One region of the Thorsellia kenyensis genome, then DNA from elsewhere that is predicted to be linked to it. Evidence: predicted binding sites of a transcription regulator. Region 1 holds the regulator's gene; the other holds the start of a gene.
The links. Region 1 encodes LexA, which represses DNA repair genes until DNA is damaged. Its sites were predicted from a motif close to TNCTGTATGTACATACAGNA; they were not measured.
Positions count from the first base shown of each region.

Region 1 (11,794 bases):
TGACATCCTCTGAAGCAAAACAAGCAAATCCTGTGTAACCTACGCCTATTTTTCGTTCTGTTCGAGCTAAAGCATATTCTTCATGGGTGGTTGGATGTAAAAAAACAGGAAAATCCTTACCTACAGGGATGAATTTTTCTTTCAGCATTTGTTCGGGGTTTGATTGCACAACAACCCAGTCATGATCCTTAATAGGTAACTCAAGCAATCCATCACGCACAGCTCCACCGACTAAGTATATTTTCACTGGCAAACCTATCCTCTATTTTTTCGCTCAATCTTAGTCAATCTATCTATTACGACTAAATCAATTAGAATTTTAATGTATTGAGCATTTATATGAAATGTAAAACTATATATTAAAATAACATTCTGCTAGAAAGGAATTCTTAGCAACATATACATAATCAAGATTTTTCTATTCGTTTAGACTCTATATCCTCAAGTCTATCAAGGCCTAAAAGCGTGGTATAAAAACGCCTAATATTTTCTACATAAATTAACGCTTCATCACCGCGCGCATAGCCATATTTTAAATCCGGGTAAACGTTTTCATCTCGCAGCTTAGGCAAATGGTTTTTCAAATCATGCCATTTATCAGGATCACCTCCACTTTGTAGAGTCAATTCTCTCGCATCCCATAAATGTCCGATGCCCATATTATATGCTGCTAAAGCAAACCAGATTTTATCATCTTCATCTACGGTTTGAGGAATTCTTTTGAGAAGAAACCTAAGATATTCTATTCCTCCTATTATACTTTTTTCTGTGTCTAATCTATCATCTACACCTAAATACTTCGCAGTATCTAGCGTCAGCATCATCATTCCCCTAACACCGGTTGGAGATTTAGCCTTAGGATCCCAATGGGACTCTTGATAAGCAATAGCAGCAATTAAACGCCAATCAAATTCACCCGCATATTGCTTAAATAACGGTTCAAATTCTGGTAATTTTTTTTCGACAGCTTGCACAAAATAATACGTTTGAGACTTATCAAATGAACTGATGATATTAAAATATTTTTCTGCTAATTTCGCTAATAAAGTTTCTGTTTCGTTTGATGCATGAAATGACTTAAATGCGTTTAGCAACGATTCATCTGCACTAGGTGAATAGAAAAACCATGCAAATTCTTCATTCTCTGAAATATTAGCTATAATTTTCAGGTTCGGTTCAATCCGTCGAAAGAGTGCTGCAGAAACAGAGTCAACTAAAGCAAAATCACTTTCCTTATTTGCTAAGTTAATAAGTGGAATAAACGAGTTATTATCTTGATGTGCAATAACAGTGGAGAACTTAAATTGATGACTTTGATCCGAATTATCTAAAGTGTAATTTTTGTTTGAGGGATCTTGTTTTAATATGTCTTGTGCCGAAGTCTGATTTTTAATAGATTGACTTAAAGATAATATGCCTAATGATTTTTTTTCCAACTCATTAGCTTGATAAGTATGCAATGACACAAGTTGCAAATTATGGGTATAAAGTGCAGGCCCCTTCACCCAATTTGAATTAGGTGCATTTGAAACTCCTATAATAATGTCCACTTCCTCCTGAATTTCATCGATTGATGCGATATGTTCTATGTCTAATTCAAGTCCTAAGCTAGTCACAAAGGCATCAACCAATTCAACATTAAAGCCCTTAGAATAATCTGAATCAACCAATGAAAAAGGGGAATTAATCACTCTGACCACTAATTGATTTTTACTCATCAAAGAAGCTAAGTGATTATTCTTTTTATCGGATGACTCATGCTCATGCCAATGGGAGAACATTGAAAAAAAAGAGGGTATAAGTAATGCACTTAGAAAAAATGTGGTCAAACCAACTCGCCATTTCAGTGATAGAGATTTTGTCATAATCAACTAATAAACAAAGTAACTTAGCATGTGGCTAATGTAAAACTTAATTGTTCAGGAACAAAACCTGCTTCAGCATCATAAGGTAAAAATCTAATCATAAAACGATTTTTCACTCCTGAAACCTGAGGATAAATTAAGTCTTGAGTTGACAAATGTAATCTCAACAACTCTTTATCTTCAGCGACATCTTGAAAAAAACCTTTTTTAGCGACTACTTGCTTGAGCTGCCCCATATTACGAGTCAAATCATTAATTGTTGCTATCACTTCATAAAGTATTTCTAGAGGTCTAAACCAATCGTTGATAATCTCTTGCTGCCGATATTTAGGTAAATGTAACCATACATGAAATGTTGGCAAATCAAAATTACAGCAGCCACCGGGTATAGCAATTCTTTGACGTACTACATTTAATAATTTATCGTTTTGTAAGTGGGTATTAAAGCGACCCGCTTGTTTGATGCCCTCAGATAGGGATTTTAACTTATTTTGCCAGTTACTTATAACATTCTGATCAACATCTGCAGCTTGTGACCAAAAAGAAAATTTTGCCTGAAATCTATCTAAATCCTTATATAAGTCGACTTTAATGTCTCCTCTTTCAAGGACTTCTGAAATTTCAATTAGTGACCTTAAATGGTTGATCGCCATTGATTCAGAGTCAATTTCTTTACTGCAATTTATTGATTTAAAGAGGTACTCAAGCCTAAGCCAGGTACGCATTTTTTCTGTTAACGGGTGTTCAAAAATTATTTCTGTCATGTAATTACTTTATCCTAACGACTACTCTTCTTAAATTTCTTAGCTAATTGTATATAGTGATGATGTAACAACTTCACTTGTTCTTTCATTTCATCCAAAGGCAAATGACCATTTAATATATCATCTGCCATATTTATCCTCTTCACACGTGGAATTTGAGCTTCAATAATCTTTTTTACTTGTGCTTCACTAACACAGTCTCTATTAATTGTCCTTTTAATTTGAATAGATTCAGGTACATCAATAACAAGAACTCTTTGGGCTTCATGGTTAAGTTTATTTTCAAAAAGCAAAGGAACAACCCAAAGCACATAATCAGATGTTGCTTCATTGAAGTAGCGTTGTGTTGTTTCTTTTATCAAAGGATGCAAAATTGCATTTACTTTGTTTTTGATTAATAAAGCGTTTTCATTCTCATTAAACATCATGTGACGTAAATACGCTCTATCTAAGGTACCATCTGGATTTAAAATAGAGTCTCCTAAAAGAGTCACTAACTGCACGAGTCCTTTTGATTTAGGTAAAACAACTTCCCTGGCTATAATATCGGCATCAACTACAGATACACCAAGTGCTTCAAATTGTTGACTTACAGTTGTTTTACCGCTACCAATGCCTCCAGTAAGGGCCACTTTATATTTCACCTTACCACCTTTAAATTAAAATCGGTTAAAGAAACTGAGAAGATTATCATTTTATTCATTGGGCTTAATCTGTTATTATCAAATGAGTATAATATCACTCTTATGACAGAGTATGAATAAAACTTTTTTATCTATTTTGTCAAACCTAGGCCTTGACACAAGTGCTACCCTATTAATTACGCTACAAATAATAAGCATAATCTATGCATTAAGATAAGCGAGTTCTAATGATGAATAACCCAATTTTGATTGACATACGTGACAAAATCACTGATATAGATGAAAAAATACTTACCCTCTTGAGTAGCAGAATTGAATTAGCTACTGAAGTAGCTAAAATAAAATTGGAAATACATAAACCTATTAAAGATGTTGCTAGAGAAGATGAGTTATTAAATCGTTTAGTCAAATTAGGGAAATCTTATGGGTTAGATGAATCATTTGTCATCAGCCTGTTTAAAACAATTATTGCCCAATCTGTTCAAACTCAACAAAAGTGGATAAACCAGCAGATCAACAGCACCGAAAGTAATACAGCTAGAGTTGTTTTTTTGGGACCTAAAGGTTCCTACTCGCATGTAGCTGCAAGAGAATTTGGTCGAGCAAATCTTGATAAAATAATAGAATGCTACGCTCATAATTTTGAAGAAATATTCCAAACTGTAGAACAAGGCCAAGGAGAGTATGCAATTGTTCCCTTAGAAAACAGCAGCTCAGGTGCAATTAATGAAGTTTATGACTTATTGCAAAATACACATCTTTTTGCAGTAGGTGAAAAAATTATTCCAATAGATCATTGCCTCATGGGCATAACGCCTATATCACTAGATGAAATCACCACTGTATATAGTCACCCTCAACCCTTCCAGCAATGTAGCAAATTTTTAGCCCAATACCCAAATTGGAAAGTGGTTTATTGCGAGAGTACAGCATCTGCGATGGAAAAAGTAAGTCAACTCAACTCTAAAGGACATGTTGCAATTGGAAGTCAAGCAGGGGGAGAAATGTATGGATTGTCTCTTATACAAAAGGCTCCTTCTAACCAAGGGCAGAATATGACTAGGTTCTTAATATTAAGCAGGCAAAAAAACGAAATACCAGAGCATATACCAAGCAAAACAACCTTTTTAATGGCAACTGGACAACATGCCGGTGCTTTAGTGGAGGCATTGGTGATACTAAAAGAACATAATATCATCATGAAAAAACTTGAATCAAGGCCGATGAAGGGAAATCCTTGGGAGGAAATGTTTTATATTGATGTTGAAGGAAATAGTAGTTCAAGTCATTTACAAAATGCCTTGGAAGCCTTAAGAAAACAAACTCGTTTTCTTAAAATTCTTGGTTCTTACCCTACTGACAATTCATGATGCCATTATAAAAACCAATAGCTTCCTTGAGGTGATTTGTAGTTATCTTAAGGAAGATAACTTCCTTAATCAAACACTCTATAGAAATGATTTGTTACGAATTACACCAACAGCGAGACCTTCAATAGCAAACTGTTCAATTCGCAAATCCACTGCAATCGGTTCAAATTCATCATTCTCCGCAATTAAATAAATAATATTACCTTCTTTTTTCAATCTTTTCACAGTCACTTCATCGTTAACTCTTGCAACCACAACTTGCCCATTTCTGACTTGCTCAGTCTTATGCACAGCCAAAAGATCGCCATCCATTATTCCTATATTTATCATTGATGTACCCTCCACTCTCAATAAATAATCTGCGCTTGGCGTAAATAAATTCGCATCCACTTGGAAATAACTGTCTATATTTTCTATTGCAAGCACAGGTTCACCTGCAGCCACTTTACCCACTAAAGGTAACCCCTCAGGTTCCTTTTGCAATACATCCTCATTGATTAATAATTTAATACCTCTTGATGTTCCAGCCAACATTTCAATATAGCCTTTTTTTGCTAATGCTTTCAAATGCTCTTCAGCAGCGTTGGCAGAGCGAAAACCTAATTGCTTTGCAATTTCTTGTCTCGTTGGTGGCATGCCCGTTTCATGTATAGCATCTTTTATTAATTGATAAATCTCTTGTTGTCTATTAGTTAATGATTTCATAATTATCTCCTAAGATATTTCTTTGCAAGAAATATGTTAAACTGGCAAAGACTGAGTTAATTATATCACATCTGTATAAAATAACAGTGTTTTTATTTACAGTTTATATTTTTATATATAACATTGCTTGTGTAAAACTATTGGCAAGAAGTTACAAGAAGTAATTATCACAATGAGATAGTAAATAAACCTTAATTGTTTATGGAGAAAAAGATGGAAGAATTATTTAGACGTTTTATCAAATTTGAAGCGAGTGGAGGAATAATCCTCATTATAGCTGCGATGATTGCATTACTCATCGCAAATAGTCCACTAGGGGGAGTGTATGATACTGTGCTTCATCTTTATTTCACAATAGGAATAGGTGAAATAAAAATACAAGAATCTTTATTACATTGGATTAACGATGGCTTAATGGCTATTTTTTTCTTGGTGATTGGCTTAGAAGTTAAAAGAGAATTACTCATAGGAGCACTTAACACGAAAGAAAAGGCATTATTTCCTCTTATTGCTGCGATTGGCGGTATCGCTATTCCTGCAATTATTTTTGTGTTGTTTAATCTTTTTTCTAGAGAAACATTGCGTGGCTGGGCGATACCAACGGCTACAGATATAGCTTTTGCTGTAGGGGTGCTTTCATTATTAGGCTCTCGTATTCCTATGACACTTAAAATATTCCTACTGGCTCTTGCGATCATTGATGATTTGGGCGCTATTTTAATCATCGCATTTTTTTATACAAAAGACATTTATTGGGAAGCTATTGGCGTGGCAGCTATTGCTAGTTTCATTTTGCTATTAATGAATATGCTAGGCATCAAAAAAATCACTCCTTATATGCTTATAGGGATAATACTTTGGGTAGCCGTTCTTAAATCAGGTGTACATGCAACAATTGCTGGGGTAATCATAGGATTTTCTATTCCTCTGCGTCCGAAGAAATCAGATCTGCTGCATCAGACAGAATCACCATTAGAACGCTTAGAGCATACACTTCATCCATGGGTTACTTGGTGTATTCTTCCTCTCTTTGCCTTTGCTAATTCAGGTATTGAATTGGCAGGCATTGAACTTAGCAAAATTGCAGGTCCCTTACCTTTAGGGATTGCGCTTGGTTTATTGTTAGGAAAACCAATTGGGATTTTTTCCTTTGCATGGTTCGCTATAAAAAGAGGAATATGCAAGCTCCCTGAAAATGTTAATTTCGGTCAAATACTAGGAGTATCATTTATTTGCGGAATAGGATTTACCATGTCTATATTTATTAGTATTTTGGCCTTTGATGAAGCTAGCAAAGAACTTATAAACTATGCTAAGGTTGGAATTCTGTCTGGATCAATTGCATCAGGGATTATTGGGTATTTATTGTTAGTAGCAACCTCTAAGAAACAATCCCAATAATACATAGACGAAATTTTTTGTTTTTATTCAGCTTTAAATGTTGTTTTAATAACTTATAAAATCAAGTTACCAATTTAAACAACTTTACAGAAATAGGTCTTTCAATTTTAATAAGTGCCTATATAGTATGAATGACAAGCGCAAAACTTTTAGGTTTACATCCTAGAAGCTTTGAATAATATCAAGTAATAACATTACTTAACTAGGAGCAATTATGTACCTATCAAAAAATAAAACGTCCAAATTATTTACAGCCATTGCATTGAGCTTAGGTTTATACTTAACCCCCTACATGAGTGCAGAAGCGAGTCTGCCTGCAGCGATCATCGAAGAGCAATCACTTGCACCTATGCTTGAAAAAGTACTTCCTGCAGTCGTTTCGGTGAAAGTATCAGGTGAAAGACAGAGTCAAAGAACTAACGAAATTCCTGAAGAATTTAGATACTTCTTTGGTCCAAACTTCCCCGGAGATAGTTCAAGACAAAGAGGCCCTAATAAATTCTCAGGTTTAGGCTCTGGTGTCATTATTAACGCAAAAGATGGCTATATAATCACAAATAATCACGTCATAGAGGGGGCTTCAGAGATACGCATTCAACTCAATGATGGTAAAGAGTTCGATGCTAAATTAATAGGCAGTGATGCACAGTCTGACATTGCCTTACTAAAAGTTGAAAACCCTGAAAATTTAACAGAAATCAAAATTGCTGATTCGGATGCATTAAGGGTGGGTGATTTCTCTATTGCGATAGGAAATCCTTTTGGATTAGGCCAAACAGTTACTTCAGGTATTATATCCGCATTAGGTAGAACAGGGCTAAATCTAGAAGGTTTAGAAAACTTTATACAAACGGATGCATCTATAAATCAAGGAAACTCAGGTGGTGCATTGATTAATCTAAATGGTGAGCTAATTGGTATTAATACCGCTATATTAGCGCCAGGTGGTGGTAACATTGGGATTGGCTTTGCTATTCCTAGTAATATGGCAAAAAATCTTAGCCAACAATTAATTGAGCATGGCGAGGTAAAACGCAGCATACTGGGTATTAAAGGTAGTGAAATGACGCCAGATATCGCAAAAGCTTTCAACGTTGAAGCTCAAAGAGGGGCATTTGTAAGTGAAGTACTATCTGATTCAGCTGCTGATAAAGCAGGAATCAAATCAGGAGATATATTAGTCTCATTAGAAGGCAAACCACTTAAAAGTTTTGCTGAACTCCGTGCGCGCATTGCAACAACACCACCAGGTGAGGAAGTGAATGTGGGTCTAATTAGGGATGGTAAAGAATTAGATGTCAAAGTGACTTTGTTACCTGATTCAGTTAATACTGCAAATGCTGAAGACATATCTCCATTCTTGACTGGGGCTGTACTTGTAGATCATTCGAGTGATGACGGTTTAAAAGGTGTTAAAATCGAAAGTGTAGAAAAAAATTCAGTAGCTGAAAGATACACGTTGCAAAAAGATGACATCATTATCAGCGCAAACCGTACACCAGTTGAATCAGTAAGCCAATTGAAAAAAATATTGCAAGATAAACCTAAAGTCGTTGCGTTAAATATCATTAGAGGGAATAGTAATATATACTTAGTATTTAGATAATTACAGGCCTAAACCAATCAAAAACCCCTGTTCATTTTTAATCCAGGGGTTTTATTTTTGCATCTAGCTGATTATCTAGCATTTTTTATGTGCAAAAGTGCATTTTCAAGAATACGATTATCTGCAGAAGGCCTATGAGCTAATTCACTTAAATCCCTTCTCCATTGTTTAGATCCTTTAATCCCAGTAAATAAACCAACCATATGCCTTGTAATATGAGATAATTTATTACCTTTTGAGAGTTCATTTTCAATATAGGGATATAGAGATTCAACAGCTAGGATCGCTTTTTCAACCATTTTATCAGATGAAATATCAAAAGCTAGGGGTTGCTCATCAAAAAATAGTTTGTCAACACCTAATAAGATCATGGGGTTTTGATATGCTTCTCTGCCTAACATCACACCATCAACATGTTGTAAAAGAGAATGGGCTAGATTAATGTCCTTCAGCCCTCCATTTAAGATGATAGTTAACTCAGGAAAGTCATGCTTTAATTTGAATACTCTGTCGTAATCAAGTGGTGGTATTTCTCTATTCTGTTTAGGGCTAAGACCGTTTAGCCAAGCTTTTCTGGCATGAATAATAAAATGGGTACACCCTGACTTTTTTTTGATAGTTTCGATAAAATTCACTAAAAATTCATAAGAATCTAATTCATCAATACCAATACGCGTTTTAACAGTGACTGGAATATTGACTGCGTTACTCATGGCATCAATACATTCTGCAACCAGATCAGCCTCAGCCATAAGACAAGCACCAAATTTACCATTTTGCACTCGATCTGACGGGCAACCTACATTCAAATTGATTTCATTATACCCATAACTTTCCGCTTTTTTTGCACAGAAAGCTAATTCTGTAGGATTTGCCCCCCCTAATTGAAGCGCAATCGGCGATTCAATTTGATTAAATAAAAGATGATCGTACTTACCGTGAATAATTGCACCCGTAGTGATCATTTCAGTATACAGCATAGCATTTTTTGTTAGGCTACGATGAAATACACGGCAATGTCTTGTTGTCCAATCGAGCATTGGAGCGACTGAAAATCGATGAGAAAAAAAGGATGACATTATAATATCCATTAAAATAACAGGCAAAAAAATACCCACATAAGTGGGCATTCTTAATTAAAGAGTAATTTAAATTACGCTTCAGTAGTGTTTTCAACCGCAGGGCGGTCAACAAACTCAATATAGGCCATTGGTGCATTGTCACCAGGACGGAAACCAGCTTTTAATATTCTAGTATATCCACCTTGACGGTTAGCAAATCTTGGACCTAAATCATTAAATAATTTCATAACTACATCAAAAACAATTTTACCATTTTTGTCACGAACCGCAGGAACACGAGTACGAGCAAAGGCAATACGACGATTAGCTACACTATCATTTTTAGCTAGTGTAATTAATGGTTCTACAATACGACGCAACTCTTTCGCTTTTGGTAGCGTAGTGTTTATGATTTCATGCTCAATCAATGAGGCAGCCATATTACGAAACATCGCTTGGCGATGGCTACTGTTACGATTAAGTTGACGTCCACTTTTACGATGACGCATAACTATATCCTTCTTATAAGACTATAAATAGTCGATCAATCTTCTGCAATGCTTGCAGGGGGCCAATTCTCAAGACGCATACCAAGAGATAACCCACGTGAGGCAAGCACGTCTTTAATTTCAGTAAGAGATTTCTTACCTAAATTAGGAGTTTTAAGCAACTCAACTTCTGTTCTTTGTACCAAATCACCAATATAGTGAATAGACTCTGCTTTTAAACAGTTTGCAGAACGAACTGTCAATTCAAGATCATCAACAGGTCGTAAAAGGACAGGATCAAATTCAGGTTTTTCTTCTTTCACTTCTGGTTGACGAACATCACGTAAATCGACAAATGCATCAAGTTGCTCAGCAAGAATAGTTGAAGCACGACGAATAGCCTCTTCAGGTTCGATGGTACCATTCGTTTCCATCTCGATAATTAATCTATCAAGATCGGTACGTTGTTCAACACGAGCAGCTTCTACATTATAAGAAATACGATCAATAGGGCTAAAAGAAGCATCTATTAATAAACGACCGATAGGGCGCTCATCTTCATCAATGTGTAAACGTGCAGATGCTGGTATATAACCTCTACCACGCTGAACACGAATACGCATAGATAAACTAGAGTCTGGTTGCGTTAGGTGACATATGACTTGATCAGGTTGCGCAATTTCAACATCACCAGGAATGGTAATATCACTTGCGAGAACAGGACCAACACCTGTTTTATTCAAGGTAAGCATGACATCATCCTTACCATGAACCCTAATTGCTAAACTTTTAAGGTTCAACAATATTTCCAGAACATCTTCTTGTACACCTTCTTTTGTGCTGTATTCATGCAAAACACCATCTATTTCAACTTCTGTGACTGCACAACCAGGCATAGAAGACAATAAGATACGGCGCAAAGCATTACCAAGCGTATGTCCAAAGCCGCGCTCTAATGGTTCCAAGGTAACTTTGGCATGAGTTAAACTTAATTGTTCAATCTCAACTAATCGTGGTTTAAGAAATTCTGTTGCAGAACCCAGCATTGTGTCCTCTCTTTAACAAAGCTTTAAAACATTACTTAGAGTAAAGTTCGACAATTAAACTCTCGTTAATATCAGCCGACAAGTCAGAACGCTCTGGCTTACGTTTGAATATTCCTTCGACTTTACTAGAATCAACTTCAATCCAAGTTGGTTTTTCACGTTGATCAGCTAACTCAAGAGCTGCTGTAATTCTAGCTTGTTTTTTGCTTTTTTCTCTAATCGTAATTGTGTCATTTGGTGAAACTTGGTAAGAAGGAATATTTACAACTTTACCATTCACTAACACAGATTTGTGGCTTACTAATTGTCTTGATTCAGCACGAGTTGAACCAAAGCCCATTCTGTAAACAACATTATCTAATCTGCCTTCAAGTAACTGAAGAAGGTTTTCACCTGTGTTACCTTTAAGACGAGTTGCTTCTTTGTAGTAATTACGGAATTGACGTTCTAAAATACCGTACATACGACGAACTTTTTGCTTTTCTCTTAACTGAACACCATAATCTGAAAGACGTGGTTTACGTGCACCATGCTGACCAGGTGCTTGTTCAATTTTACATTTTGTGTCGACCGCTCTGACGCCTGATTTAAGGAATAAATCAGTGCCTTCACGACGGCTCAATTTGAGCTTTGGCCCTAGATATCTAGCCATTGTTATTTCTCCAATAATCCAATAGTAGTATTAAACACGACGCTTTTTAGGAGGTCTGCAGCCGTTATGTGGAATAGGTGTTACATCAGTGATGTTCGTGATACGAAAACCAGCTGCATTTAATGCACGAATCGTTGATTCGCGGCCAGGACCAGGTCCTTTCACCATTACTTCAAGGTTTTTAATGCCATA
Region 1 covers NZ_JBHLXE010000108.1:220,448-232,241, reverse strand. The annotation lists partial or broken gene ACFFIT_RS13380 (tRNA nucleotidyltransferase/poly(A) polymerase-related protein) at 1-247, opposite strand, end outside; gene mltF (membrane-bound lytic murein transglycosylase MltF) at 408-1,865, opposite strand; gene ACFFIT_RS12305 (cell division protein ZapD) at 1,889-2,629, opposite strand; gene coaE (dephospho-CoA kinase) at 2,644-3,273, opposite strand; gene ACFFIT_RS12295 (chorismate mutase) at 3,504-4,643, shown strand; gene lexA (transcriptional repressor LexA) at 4,722-5,348, opposite strand; gene nhaA (Na+/H+ antiporter NhaA) at 5,562-6,749, shown strand; gene ACFFIT_RS12280 (Do family serine endopeptidase) at 6,964-8,355, shown strand; gene dusA (tRNA dihydrouridine(20/20a) synthase DusA) at 8,427-9,434, opposite strand; gene rplQ (50S ribosomal protein L17) at 9,509-9,925, opposite strand; gene ACFFIT_RS12265 (DNA-directed RNA polymerase subunit alpha) at 9,961-10,950, opposite strand; gene rpsD (30S ribosomal protein S4) at 10,982-11,602, opposite strand; gene rpsK (30S ribosomal protein S11) at 11,633-11,794, opposite strand, start outside.

Region 2 (11,794 bases), on a different contig from region 1:
TTCAAATATACTGTTCCCTTTAATGTATTTTTTACTTCTTTGATTATGATTGACAGTATACGCTATTTACTGAGTTGATCTTAAAACTTTGCCGTTAAAAAAATGTAACCACCGACAGCAAAGTATGTCTATTACTTTTAGGATCCTTGTTAATTTTAGAGAAGAGTGCTTTACTCTTCAGCATAAAGCTCTTTTCTTACGATAGTTTCTCCTTTAAAACCAACAGCGAAATAATTTGCAGCCAATATAGTCACGGAACCATAATTTTGAAAAAGCCTCGTTTACCCTCATTTTTGAATTTATCGATTTATCCATTTATCCATTTATTCATTACTTAAGATGTGAGGATAAAATCGTTCTGTTACCGCTAAATGCGATCTTAGCCTCCCTTTTATTGCATTTTTTCCAACGTGCTGGAATAAAGGGTTATTAGGATCGCTAGTCGGCCCCTTCGCTAATTTAGCTAAATTAGCGGGTAGTTTAAACGGAATCAATTCACCTAAAGATAAGCATGGAGATAAAAAGTAGGCATTACTGAATCTTGATATTCCTTTTTTAGGCGCAATAACCCTATGGATATTTGCTCTTAAATATCCATTAGTCAGTAATTCAAGAGTTTCTCCTATATTGACAATAAATGCATTTTCTAGATAGGGTGCATTAATCCATCCTTTATCAGATTGAACTTGAAGCCCTCCGACCTTATCTTGTAATAAAAGAGTCAACAGACCAGCATCTTTATGAGCACCAACACCTTGCGGATTTTCGTAATTGCCAGGGTAATGAATTAGCTTTAACAAATGGTGAGGTGTACCTTTAATGAGATAATCGACAGCTGTATCATCTTGGTATAAAGCTCTTAAAAAAATACGTAAAACTCTTATGGCTAGCTGCCGATTTTTCTCCCCCCAATCTAAGACGATGTCTTTCAATTCAGGTAATGCTTCAGGCCATTGATTAGGACCTTGTAGATTTCTCCATAAATCGAGGTCAGAGACTAAAGGATCAGCTGGCAATTCTGGTCCTATATCTATCTGTTCCCTGTAATCAGGATGTTTTTGGGTGTTTTCCTCTTCGATTCCTGTATACCCTCTAAAGTGTCTTGAATAAGCCATACTTATTTTATTTTTATCCGTGACACTTAATTCAAAGAATTCCTTAGCTATATTTTCCAAACGTAGGATTTCTTCATGGCTAATATCATGGCCGACTAAGTAAAAAAAACCTATTTCTCTTGCCTGTTTTCTAAATGTTTCATCAAATGCTTCTGCTGACTCTGGGTTTTCCGCTTCTTGCAAATTGAGAATAGGAAGCGAGTCCATATTTACTTTAGTTTCCTCTATTTTCACATTGCTATTGATAACATTTTGCATAGCATTACTCCTATTTTTTGAATATGCGTCTTTGAAAAAAATATGCATAATAGTGTGCATAATATAGTGGCATCACGATATGATTTTTTGAAGACTGATGGGCTTAGCGTTCCGGTTAGTTAAAATGTTCTCTTTAATTGTTTCTGAAGATAATATGCTGATGATTTAATTCTCTTGATTTTTCCACTTTTTACTTCCTTAGGAGCGATTTCACCTCTATTGGTTGAAAGAATTAATTCGATTTATGTTCTTGTCATTCCAAGAATAGTTTGACTCAACCCTAGAACAGTCACCCCTTGCTCATCGAAGTTTTCAGCCTTGCCACGCCTATTAATAGAGTTTTTTGACGCATTTTTTTGTAAATTATCAATCTATCTAATAAATTTAGTTTTATTAGTATTGTTAATTCATCATATAGTTCTATTTTTATTCGTGTTTTAATGTCATAAAGCCCGTTTTATATCATGTTCATGCACATAAAAATGTGTACTTTGGGTTGATAGATTGCAATTTTACAACTATTTTTTTCGATCTTTGCATCAAAATTTTTTAATAACAGATCGAAATTGTGAAAGCAAAGTCCTATCCCTTTTATTTCTTTTAGCTTTGGTTATTCATTAGCTGAGAGCTTGCTTAAGGTCATCAATTAGATCATCAATATTTTCAATACCGATAGACAGCCTAACTAAATTTTCAGATATCCCTGCGGCCTTCAATTCCTCATTGTCCAATTGCCGATGAGTCGTTTGTGCGGGAATAGCGGCTAATGATTTGTTGTCTCCAATGTTGACAAGACGTAAAAAGAGAGACAATTTATTGTAGAATAAAGTAACTTCTTCTGCCAAACCGTCTATTTCAAAACTAATGATGCCAGGTGCGCCATTATGGTTCAATAATTGCTTTGCTAATTCATGATCTGGATGATGTGTATGACTTGGGTGATGAACGGAAATGACTTTAGGGTGCAAAGAGAGAAATTCAACAATTTTTAAAGTATTGTGGCTTATTCTCTCATACCGTAAGGACAAAGTTTCAAGTCCCTGGGCTATTAAAAAAGCAGAGTGAGGTGCTAAAGCTGCCCCTGAGCTTCTTAATGGACTAGTTCGAACTTTAACAATGTATGCAAGCTCTTTAAATGTTTCGTTAAAAATAATACCATGATAGGCTTTAGAAGGGGTGGAGAGAGCAGGGTACTTTTCTTTGTAGTCATTCCATTCAAAATTCCCACCATCTACTACAATACCGCCAAGTGTATTACCATGACCTGCAATATATTTTGTTAAGGAGTGTATAACAATGTTTGCTCCTAATTCCAAAGCATTAATTCCAATAGGTGATGCAACGGTATTATCAACAATTAAAGGTATGCCATAACGTTTTGCTATTGCTGAAATCCTTGGTAAATCAGCAATTCTGGTGCTAGGGTTGCTGATTGACTCAACAAATATGGCCTTAGTAGTCGGTTTAATTAAATTTTCTAATGCCATTAAATCATCAATCGGAAATTGCTGAACGTTAATACCTCTGCTTGGTAAGACATCTCTAAAAAAATTATGGGTTCCACCATAAATTTCTTTACTAGCAATAATGTCGTCTCCATGGGATACGATCGTGCTGATAGCGGCATCAATAGCAGCCATACCTGTAGCAAAAGTCACCGCTCCAACACCACCTTCTAAGGCCGCGATACGTTTTTCTAAAATATCTAAGGTAGGATTCCCCGTTCTTGTATAAATAAAACCTGCTTCAGCTAAATTAAATAAATTTGCACCATGCTCGGCATTATCAAAAAGATATGAGGCCGTTTGATAAATAGGTAATGCAGCAGAACGCTGATGTTCATTGGCATCATAACCAGCATGTAGACTAAGAGTTTCTGGCTTCCAATTGTTTTTTAAATTAAATTCAGTTTCATTAATTTCAGGCTTGCTCATGATTATCTCCTAGGGTAAAAAGTAAAATTAAACTTCGTTTAAAAAATATACTTGATTTTTTTCTTGTGAGAAAAGAATCAAAAGTTATCATCTATAGCGCATTCTTATTGACAACTAATCAGTATTTGATGCTATATACTTAAATAATTTTAATTGACTGTCGCAGATATATTGCGATACCTATTTAGTGGGCGTTAAGTAATATAAAAACAGCATCGTGATCCCCATTAAGCATGAATTAGATAAAAGAGGAGTAATTTATTGTTATCAAGGATTGACTATAGACTTTTTCCCACTATTCAAATGCTGAATTTATTTTTTAGGCTTTTTAGAATGCCTGCATCTATCAATTAAATTACCGAATCAAGTGCATAGTGCTTGAGTTTTTATTCTTAATGTATATAATGCAGTGTCTTTTTCAACCGCACTCAATCTTTGTTCCTTGCTTCCATAGGTCGCGGTTGCCTAGACAGGAAGCTTACTAAACCGAAAGGGGCTCTTAACGATGCGTCATTACGAAATCGTATTTATGGTTCATGCGGACCAATCTGAGCAAGTTGCTGGCATGATCGAACGTTATAGTAACATGGTTACTGCAGCGAAAGGTCAAGTACACCGTCTTGAAGACTGGGGTCGTCGTCAACTCGCATATCCAATTAATAAAATTCAAAAAGCACACTATGTTCTTATGAATGTAGAAGCGCCACAAGAAGTAATCGATGAAATAGAAACGTTATTCCGTTTTAACGATGCTGTGATTCGTAACATGATTATGCGTGTAAAAACAGCTATCACTGAGCCATCGCCTATGATGAAAGTAAACGATCGCCGTGAGCGTCGTGATGATTTCTCTCATGACGAAGTAATGAGTGATGATGCTGATTTAGAAAGCGCAGAGTAAGATAGTTTGTGTTGAATCGCTTGGTTTTAGAAGGTATCGTCTCTAAGAGCATAGTTCAAAAAACAAGCCCTTCTGGTGTTATTCATTCTAGTTTTGTACTTGAACATCGATCATTTCAATATGAAGCGGGTTTAAAGAGACAAGCATGGTGTAAAGTTTCAGTTGTGGCAAGTGGATCATCACTTCAATCTGTTATACAGCAGTTAATCGTAGGCAGTAAAATAAGCGTTGAAGGTTTCATTTCTCAACACCAATCCAGAAATGGATTATCAAAACTTGTTTTACATGCAGAAAAAATTACATTTTTAATTCATGGAGAATAGCCCTATGGCACGTTACTTCCGTCGTCGCAAATTCTGTCGTTTTACAGCAGAAGGTGTGCAAGAGATTGATTATAAAGATATCAATACATTGAGAAATTATATTACTGAAAGTGGCAAAATCGTACCTAGTCGTATTACTGGTACTGCTGCTAAGTATCAACGCCAATTAGCTCGTGCAATTAAACGTGCTCGTTTCCTTGCATTATTGGCTTACACGGATAACCACAAGTAAGCGCTTGAATAAGAGGATAAACTTATGCATGTTATTTTATTAGATAAAGTCGCTAACTTAGGTAACTTAGGTGATCAAGTTACTGTTAAGCCGGGTTATGCGCGTAACTTTTTAGTACCAACAGGAAGAGCTGTTCCTGCAACTAAAGAAAACATTGCTTATTTTGAAGCACGTCGTGCTGAATTAGAAGCAAAATTAGCAGCAAATTTAGCATCAGCAAACCAACGTGCTGAAGCTATCACTACATTAGGCAAAGTTACTATCGCTTCTAAAGCGGGTGATCAAGGTCGTCTATTTGGTTCAATCGGTACTCGTGATATTGCAGATGCAATCACTGCTGCAGGTGTTGCAGTAGCTAAGAGCGAAGTTCGTTTACCCAATGGTGTGTTACGTACTACAGGTGAGTTTGAAATCACTATCCAAGTACACAGTGAAGTTTTTGCTGACATCAAATTTGAAATCATCGCTGAAGCTTAATCTAGCCTGATTATTTCAATTCTTAAACGCCAGCGAAAGCTGGCGTTGTTATTTCTACATAAGTTAAAATTGATATTCAATCTTTACTTATCCTACCCAAAAAAGGTTATGCTATGAGTCAATTCACTACATTAGAACAAAAAGCAAGTTATGGTATTGGTTTACAAATTGGTCAACAACTTCGAGAAGCTGATATGACGGAACTTGTTGCTGATGGTTTATTAGCAGGGATTATGGATGCCCTGCAAAATAATCAGCCTATTATTGCGATTGAAGAAATTCATGAAGCGCTACAAACCATGCATGAAAAAGCTGAAGAAAAGAGAAAAACTCAAGTTGCAGCTCTAGCTGAAACAGGGAAAGTTTACCTTGAAAACAATGCTAAATTAGAAGGAGTGAACATAACTGAGTCGGGCTTGCAATATAGAGTCATTACGGCTGGTGAGGGTGAAATTCCGGGTAAAACAGATAAAGTACGCGTACATTACACAGGGAAATTAGTCACAGGGGAAGTATTTGATAGTTCGGTACAACGTGGCGAACCTGCTGAATTTCCAGTCAATGGTGTGATTGCGGGATGGGTTGAAGCACTTTGTATGATGCCAGTTGGATCTAAATGGGAACTAGTCATTCCATATGAGTTAGCTTATGGAGAGCGTGGTGCTGGCGGAATGATTAAACCTTTCAGTACGTTAGTATTTGAAGTAGAATTATTAGAAATTATTTAATGAAACGTTAGCAAAAAGCTCTAAACCCCTCGTCCAATTGGGCGGGGATATAAACGCGCAAACTAGGGGGTTGTTATGATTGTAGATGCGATTCAAGCGTTTCTATTGTCGCACCTCCAGTACGACAAACGAAATAGGATCGTGGGCAAAGTACGCCATATATGGAGATTTTTCCAATTTGGAAAAAATGAGAGTTTTAACTAAATTCGAATGCTTCCATATCTTCGGCTTCTTTGTAGGCTATTTGAGCCTGAATTCAGGATGAAATTCGCACATGAGGTCTTATGAATTATACGACTTTATTGCTAGGGAGCCTCAGTAGCGAACAAATTTCTCTCATGTCGGTTCGTCTTTGATATTTACTTTTCTTCTATAGCATTATGAAAGTAAGGCTCTATAGGATTTTTTACTATGACGACTATGTACAATAATAAACAATACCCTAATACACAGGCCTTTATTTTTGAAATTGAATCTGTTCATCTGTTTACTCAGCTCTGTGATAAATTAGTCTACTATCCCTGGACAATGCTTTTGCATTCAGGGCAATCACAACACATCAATAGTCGTTTTGATATTCTAGTCAGTCACCCTATAGCTACTATAGTAACAAATCTTATTCCTTCATTTGATTCAAATGCCCCAATTGGTGTATTGATAGATACAAAAATATCTTATTTATCACACGAACCAAATTTATTGGTTTATGAGCCAATTCAAGGCACACAAGATAAATTTGCAAGTTGTCCTTTTGCTTGCTTAGATAAAGTGATTGATAATTATAAAATGAGTGCAAACCATCGTGAAGATGTTCCTTTTCAAGGAGGTGCGCTTGGGCTTTTTACTTACGATTTAGGACGAACTCAGGAATATATCCCTAATATAAGTGAAAAAATTGATCCTTTACCTGCGATGTCGGTAGGTATTTATGATGTTGCATTTATACGTGACAACATACTAAATAAGTTAAATTGTGTCATTCAGGCAGAAAATGAGGCAGAAGCTAAAACACGGTTTGAATTGTATCTAACGCAAATTGATGAATTAGCAACAGAAAACAGTAAGTCATCGAACGTAGAGAGTCGATTTCAATTGACATCATCTTGGCAATCAACGATAACTGCCACTGATTATCATAAGCAATTTATACAGGTTCAAGAAGCGTTAGAGGCAGGAGAGTGTTATCAAGTTAATTTAACCCAAGCATTCCAAGCAACATATGAAGGTGATGAATGGCAAGCTTTCAACGATCTTCTTAAAGCTAATCAAGCTCCGTTTTCTGCTTTTTGCCATTTACCTGAAGCAAAAATATTAAGCGCATCACCAGAAAGATTTTTATTGTTAAAAAAGCAGCAAGTATCAACTAAACCTATCAAAGGCACTATTGCTAGGAGTGATGATATTTATGAAGATGAGCGTAATAAAAAAATACTTGCAGACTCAGCTAAAAATCGTGCTGAAAATGTGATGATTGTAGATTTACTGCGTAATGATTTAGGTAAAATAGCAAGGCCTGGAACAGTAGAAGTACCTAAACTGTTTGAAATAGAATCTTTTCCAGCCGTTCATCACTTAGTGAGTACAATCAGCGCTCAGCTTAAAGATGAGATAACCCCGTTGGCATTACTGCGTGCGTGTTTCCCTGGTGGATCAATTACAGGAGCCCCTAAAGTGAGTGCTATGCAAAAAATAGAGCATATTGAGCCTACTCAGAGATCAATTTATTGTGGCAGTATTGCGTATATAAGTGCTTGTGGGCAAATGGACAGTAATATAGCAATCAGAACGCTAATTGCCATACCAGAAAATCCTGAGGGATTTGACATCCAAGAGATATCTCCTAGAGGCAAATTAATATGTTTTGCAGGTGGTGGTATCGTTTTAGACAGCATTGAATCTGAAGAATATGAAGAAGTATACGCAAAGCTCAGTAAAATATTGACACTTTGGCAAAACAAATAGATTTTTTTTACTAAGCGTATGGTAAGATAATCTATAATGGTGATTCGATTTGATACTAAAGCAAAACGTTCACTCTTTTATAACTGTCATCAAGCAGTTTGTTTTTTAACTTAGGAGATATATAATGTCTAATTCAGTTACGTTTAAAGGTACACCTGTTGCTTTAAATGGAAAATTTCCAAAAATCGGCGATAAAGCAGTTGCTTTTGACTTAGTTGGTGCCGATTTAGGGAGCATCACACTAGATACGTTTGCTAATCAACGCAAAGTACTTAATATTTTTCCTAGTGTTGATACAGGTGTTTGCGCAATGTCGGTGAGACGTTTTAATGATTTAGCCAGCCAATTAGATAATACAGTAGTATTATGTATTTCAGCAGATTTACCTTTTGCACAAAGTCGTTTTTGTGGTGCTGAGGGACTAAATGATGTGAAAACAGCCTCTACTTTTCGAAGTGATTTTCTTCTAACTTATGGTGTACAAATTGCTGAAGGCCCTCTAGCGCATTTAGCTGCAAGATCAGTGATTATTTTAGATGAAAATAACGAAGTCATTTATGCTGAACTTGTACCAGAGATCGGCCAAGAGCCAAATTATGATGCAGCTATGAATCACCTTAAATAATAATTCTTGTTGATAATTGTTATCTGAAGAGTCACTCATCAGGTAACAATTTAATTGATGCTCCACGTTATCTCTCATCTATTTATATCATCTATTTATATCCTCTATTTAGCTATGTATGTTAATTCGTTGTTTAGCCGTCGTGTAATAGAGTCTACCCAGCCTAGAATGACTGTTTTTTAGATTATGTGACTGCCATTTTAATTTTGTAGATCTTGCAAAAAAAATCCATTAAAATATACTGTACAAATAAACAGTATTTAATCAGTTTACAAGAGAGGAACCAATGGATATTAAATTTGTAGGAAAAGTAAGTGAATCATATGGTTTACCAGAATCGATTTATCTCCCTTTTTATCTCTCTAAGGTAAGTGCAGGATTTCCATCTCCAGCGCAAGATTATGTTGAAAATACACTTGATCTTAATGAATTATGTATTCAACACCCATCGGCTACTTTTTTTGTTAGGGTAGAAGGTGAATCTATGATTGAGGCAGGAATATATTCTGGTGATATTCTTATCGTGGATAGGGCTATAACAGCAGCACAGGGTGATATTGTTATAGTAAATTTGAATGGTGAATTCACTGTAAAAGAGTTACAACTCACACCTCAGGTGGCCTTAGTTGCTCATAACCCTAAATATCCTATTCGCATAATTAAAGAGGGAGATGAATTAGACATTTTTGGCGTGGTTACTAATGTCATCAGGAAATTACCTAGACATAAAGGGACATCACATGCCTCTTCGAATCCAATTTTTTAAAGATCGCCTTATAGTGAAATAAAAAGAGAGAGGATAGATGGGAAATACCTGTTTTGCATTAGTCGACTGTAATAATTTTTATGCTAGTTGTGAGAAGTTGTTTAGGCCAGATTTAAAATACAAGCCAGTAGTTGTGCTTTCTAATAATGATGGATGTGTTATTGCTCGTTCTGCTGAGGCGAAGGCCCTTGGAATTAAAATGGGGGTTCCTTTTTTTGAAATAAAACCACTTGTTCTAGCGCACCAAATCACTTTATTTTCTTCTAATTATGCCTTGTATGCAGATATGAGTCATCGAGTCATGCAAACATTAGAAGAAATATCAGCAGAAGTTGAAGTTTATTCTATAGATGAGGCTTTTATTGACTTATCAGGAGTAAAACAAAATTTTGAACTTTTGTCCTATGGCCAATCTATACAAAAAAAAATCAAGCAAGAAGTTGGCTTGAGTATTGGGGTTGGGATCGGACCTACGAAAACCTTAGCCAAATTGGCAAATTATGCTGCCAAAGCTTACCCTAAAACAGGCGGGGTCGTTGATTTAACTGACAGACAAAGACAAATTAAATTAATGAAAATTACTCCTGTTGAGGAAGTTTGGGGTGTTGGCAGGCAACTTGGTAAGAGATTAGCTGAACTAAATATTAAAACTGCTTTTGCCTTAGCCTGTATACCAACCTTTGAAATTAGAAAACGATTTTCTGTTGTCCTAGAAAGAACAGTCAGAGAACTCAATGGGGAAAGTTGTTTAAGAATTGAATCTATTATCCCCACTAAAAAACAGATTGTGTGTAGCCGTTCATTTGGCTCAAGCGTCACATCACTTGACAGTTTAGAACAAGCGATTGCAAGTCATGCAGCGAGGGCTGGGCATAAATTAAGGCAGGAGAAACAAAAAGCAAAATATTTAAGTATTTTTATAACAACGAGCCGATTTAATCCAAAACATCCTTATTATAATCGCTCTCAAGGCATTCAATTTCTACATCCAACGGATGATTCAAGACAACTGATCCAGGCTGCTAAACATGGTTTAAAATCCATTTTTCGGGCTAATTATTTCTATGCAAAAGCAGGGGTAATGCTCACTGATTTTACACCAAATCATCAATATCAATATGATCTATTTAACACAATTGATACATGGCGGAATGAAAAACTAATGAAAACGATCGATGAAATTAATTTGAAGACACGCCATACGCTTTTTTTTGCTAGTGAAGGAATTAATGAACCTTGGCAAATGAAACGGCGCTTTCTTTCACCTCAATATACAACTCAATGGAATGATTTGCTTGTGGTAAAAGGGTAATTAATACCATAAAAATGTTGATTATAAAGTGTCTCTTAAATTTTTATTTGCATTCTATCTATTTGGCATTAGAAGATCACAAATTAGTTTCCATGTTGTTCTTAAAATGTTGATATTAATCAATGTTTAGGGTTTTAGAATGCACGGTTTACAGACTCAATGATCATGGTCAATAATATTTAACCGCACCTTTGTCATACTGATCTTATCAAACACTCTATTGCTGCATTTAGCATTAATCGTAACACGTAAAGCAAGGAGTATTCATAGTAAAGAGGTTATACAAAAGGAGACAGATATGAAAGCATTCAAATATGGTGTAATGAGTTTAGTTATGCTAATGCCTTTTTCTAATGCATTTGCTTTTGAGGCGGGGGATTGGGTGGTGCAAGGAGGTATGGCTGCCGTTGTGCCAAAGTCAAATAATGGCAAAATAACGGGAGGTGGGCAACTAGATGCAGATAATAGTTTTCGTCCACATGCGACTTTAGGTTATATGGTGACACCCAATATAGGTGTGGAACTTTTAGTCGCAGCGCCGTTTAAACATGAAATTAAATTAGATGGAACAAAAATAGCGGAAACAAAGCAACTTCCACCAACACTAAGTGCTCAGTACCATTTTACCCAACATGAAGCATTTCAACCTTATGTCGGTTTGGGTGTAAATTTCACGAATTTTTTTGATACGAAAACAAAAGGACCACTAGCAGGAGAGCACCTTTCAATAGATAACTCTGTAGGCGTGGCAGGGCAAGTAGGATTAAATTATCGAATCGATAATAGTTGGCATTTCAATACAGATATCCGCTATATGCATATTGAATCTGATGTAAAGCTAAATGGCCAAAAGATAGGAAAAGCGGAAATAAATCCTTGGGTCTTTGGTATTGCATTAGGGTATCGGTTTTAAATAAAAGAGCCTAGATATGTCCTCTGAAGCTTGGTGATTCCTTTATCAAGCTTGGCGTTATGAATTAAATATAGGCAGATAACCTTCTAAAATTGGTGTATCAAAGTGATACACCAAATGAGCTTTTCTGCTGTATTCACACCATGCCTCCTGTCCACAACTTGTAATAAAATCTAAATAAATATTATTCATTGACAACATCATCAATCAAATCTATTATGTTATTAGATGCGAATGATAATAAGTCT
Region 2 covers NZ_JBHLXE010000100.1:20,797-32,590, reverse strand. The annotation lists gene ACFFIT_RS09580 (isopenicillin N synthase family dioxygenase) at 324-1,373, opposite strand; gene ACFFIT_RS09575 (O-acetylhomoserine aminocarboxypropyltransferase/cysteine synthase family protein) at 1,991-3,307, opposite strand; gene rpsF (30S ribosomal protein S6) at 3,813-4,208, shown strand; gene priB (primosomal replication protein N) at 4,217-4,531, shown strand; gene rpsR (30S ribosomal protein S18) at 4,536-4,763, shown strand; gene rplI (50S ribosomal protein L9) at 4,788-5,240, shown strand; gene bamJ (BamJ family beta-barrel-assembly machinery protein) at 5,354-5,968, shown strand; gene pabB (aminodeoxychorismate synthase component I) at 6,380-7,930, shown strand; gene tpx (thiol peroxidase) at 8,055-8,555, shown strand; gene umuD (translesion error-prone DNA polymerase V autoproteolytic subunit) at 8,842-9,321, shown strand; gene umuC (translesion error-prone DNA polymerase V subunit UmuC) at 9,359-10,633, shown strand; gene ACFFIT_RS09525 (OmpW/AlkL family protein) at 10,932-11,546, shown strand.
Region 2: a site for LexA is predicted at 8,795-8,814, ahead of umuD (translesion error-prone DNA polymerase V autoproteolytic subunit). Genes of this name have one in related genera too.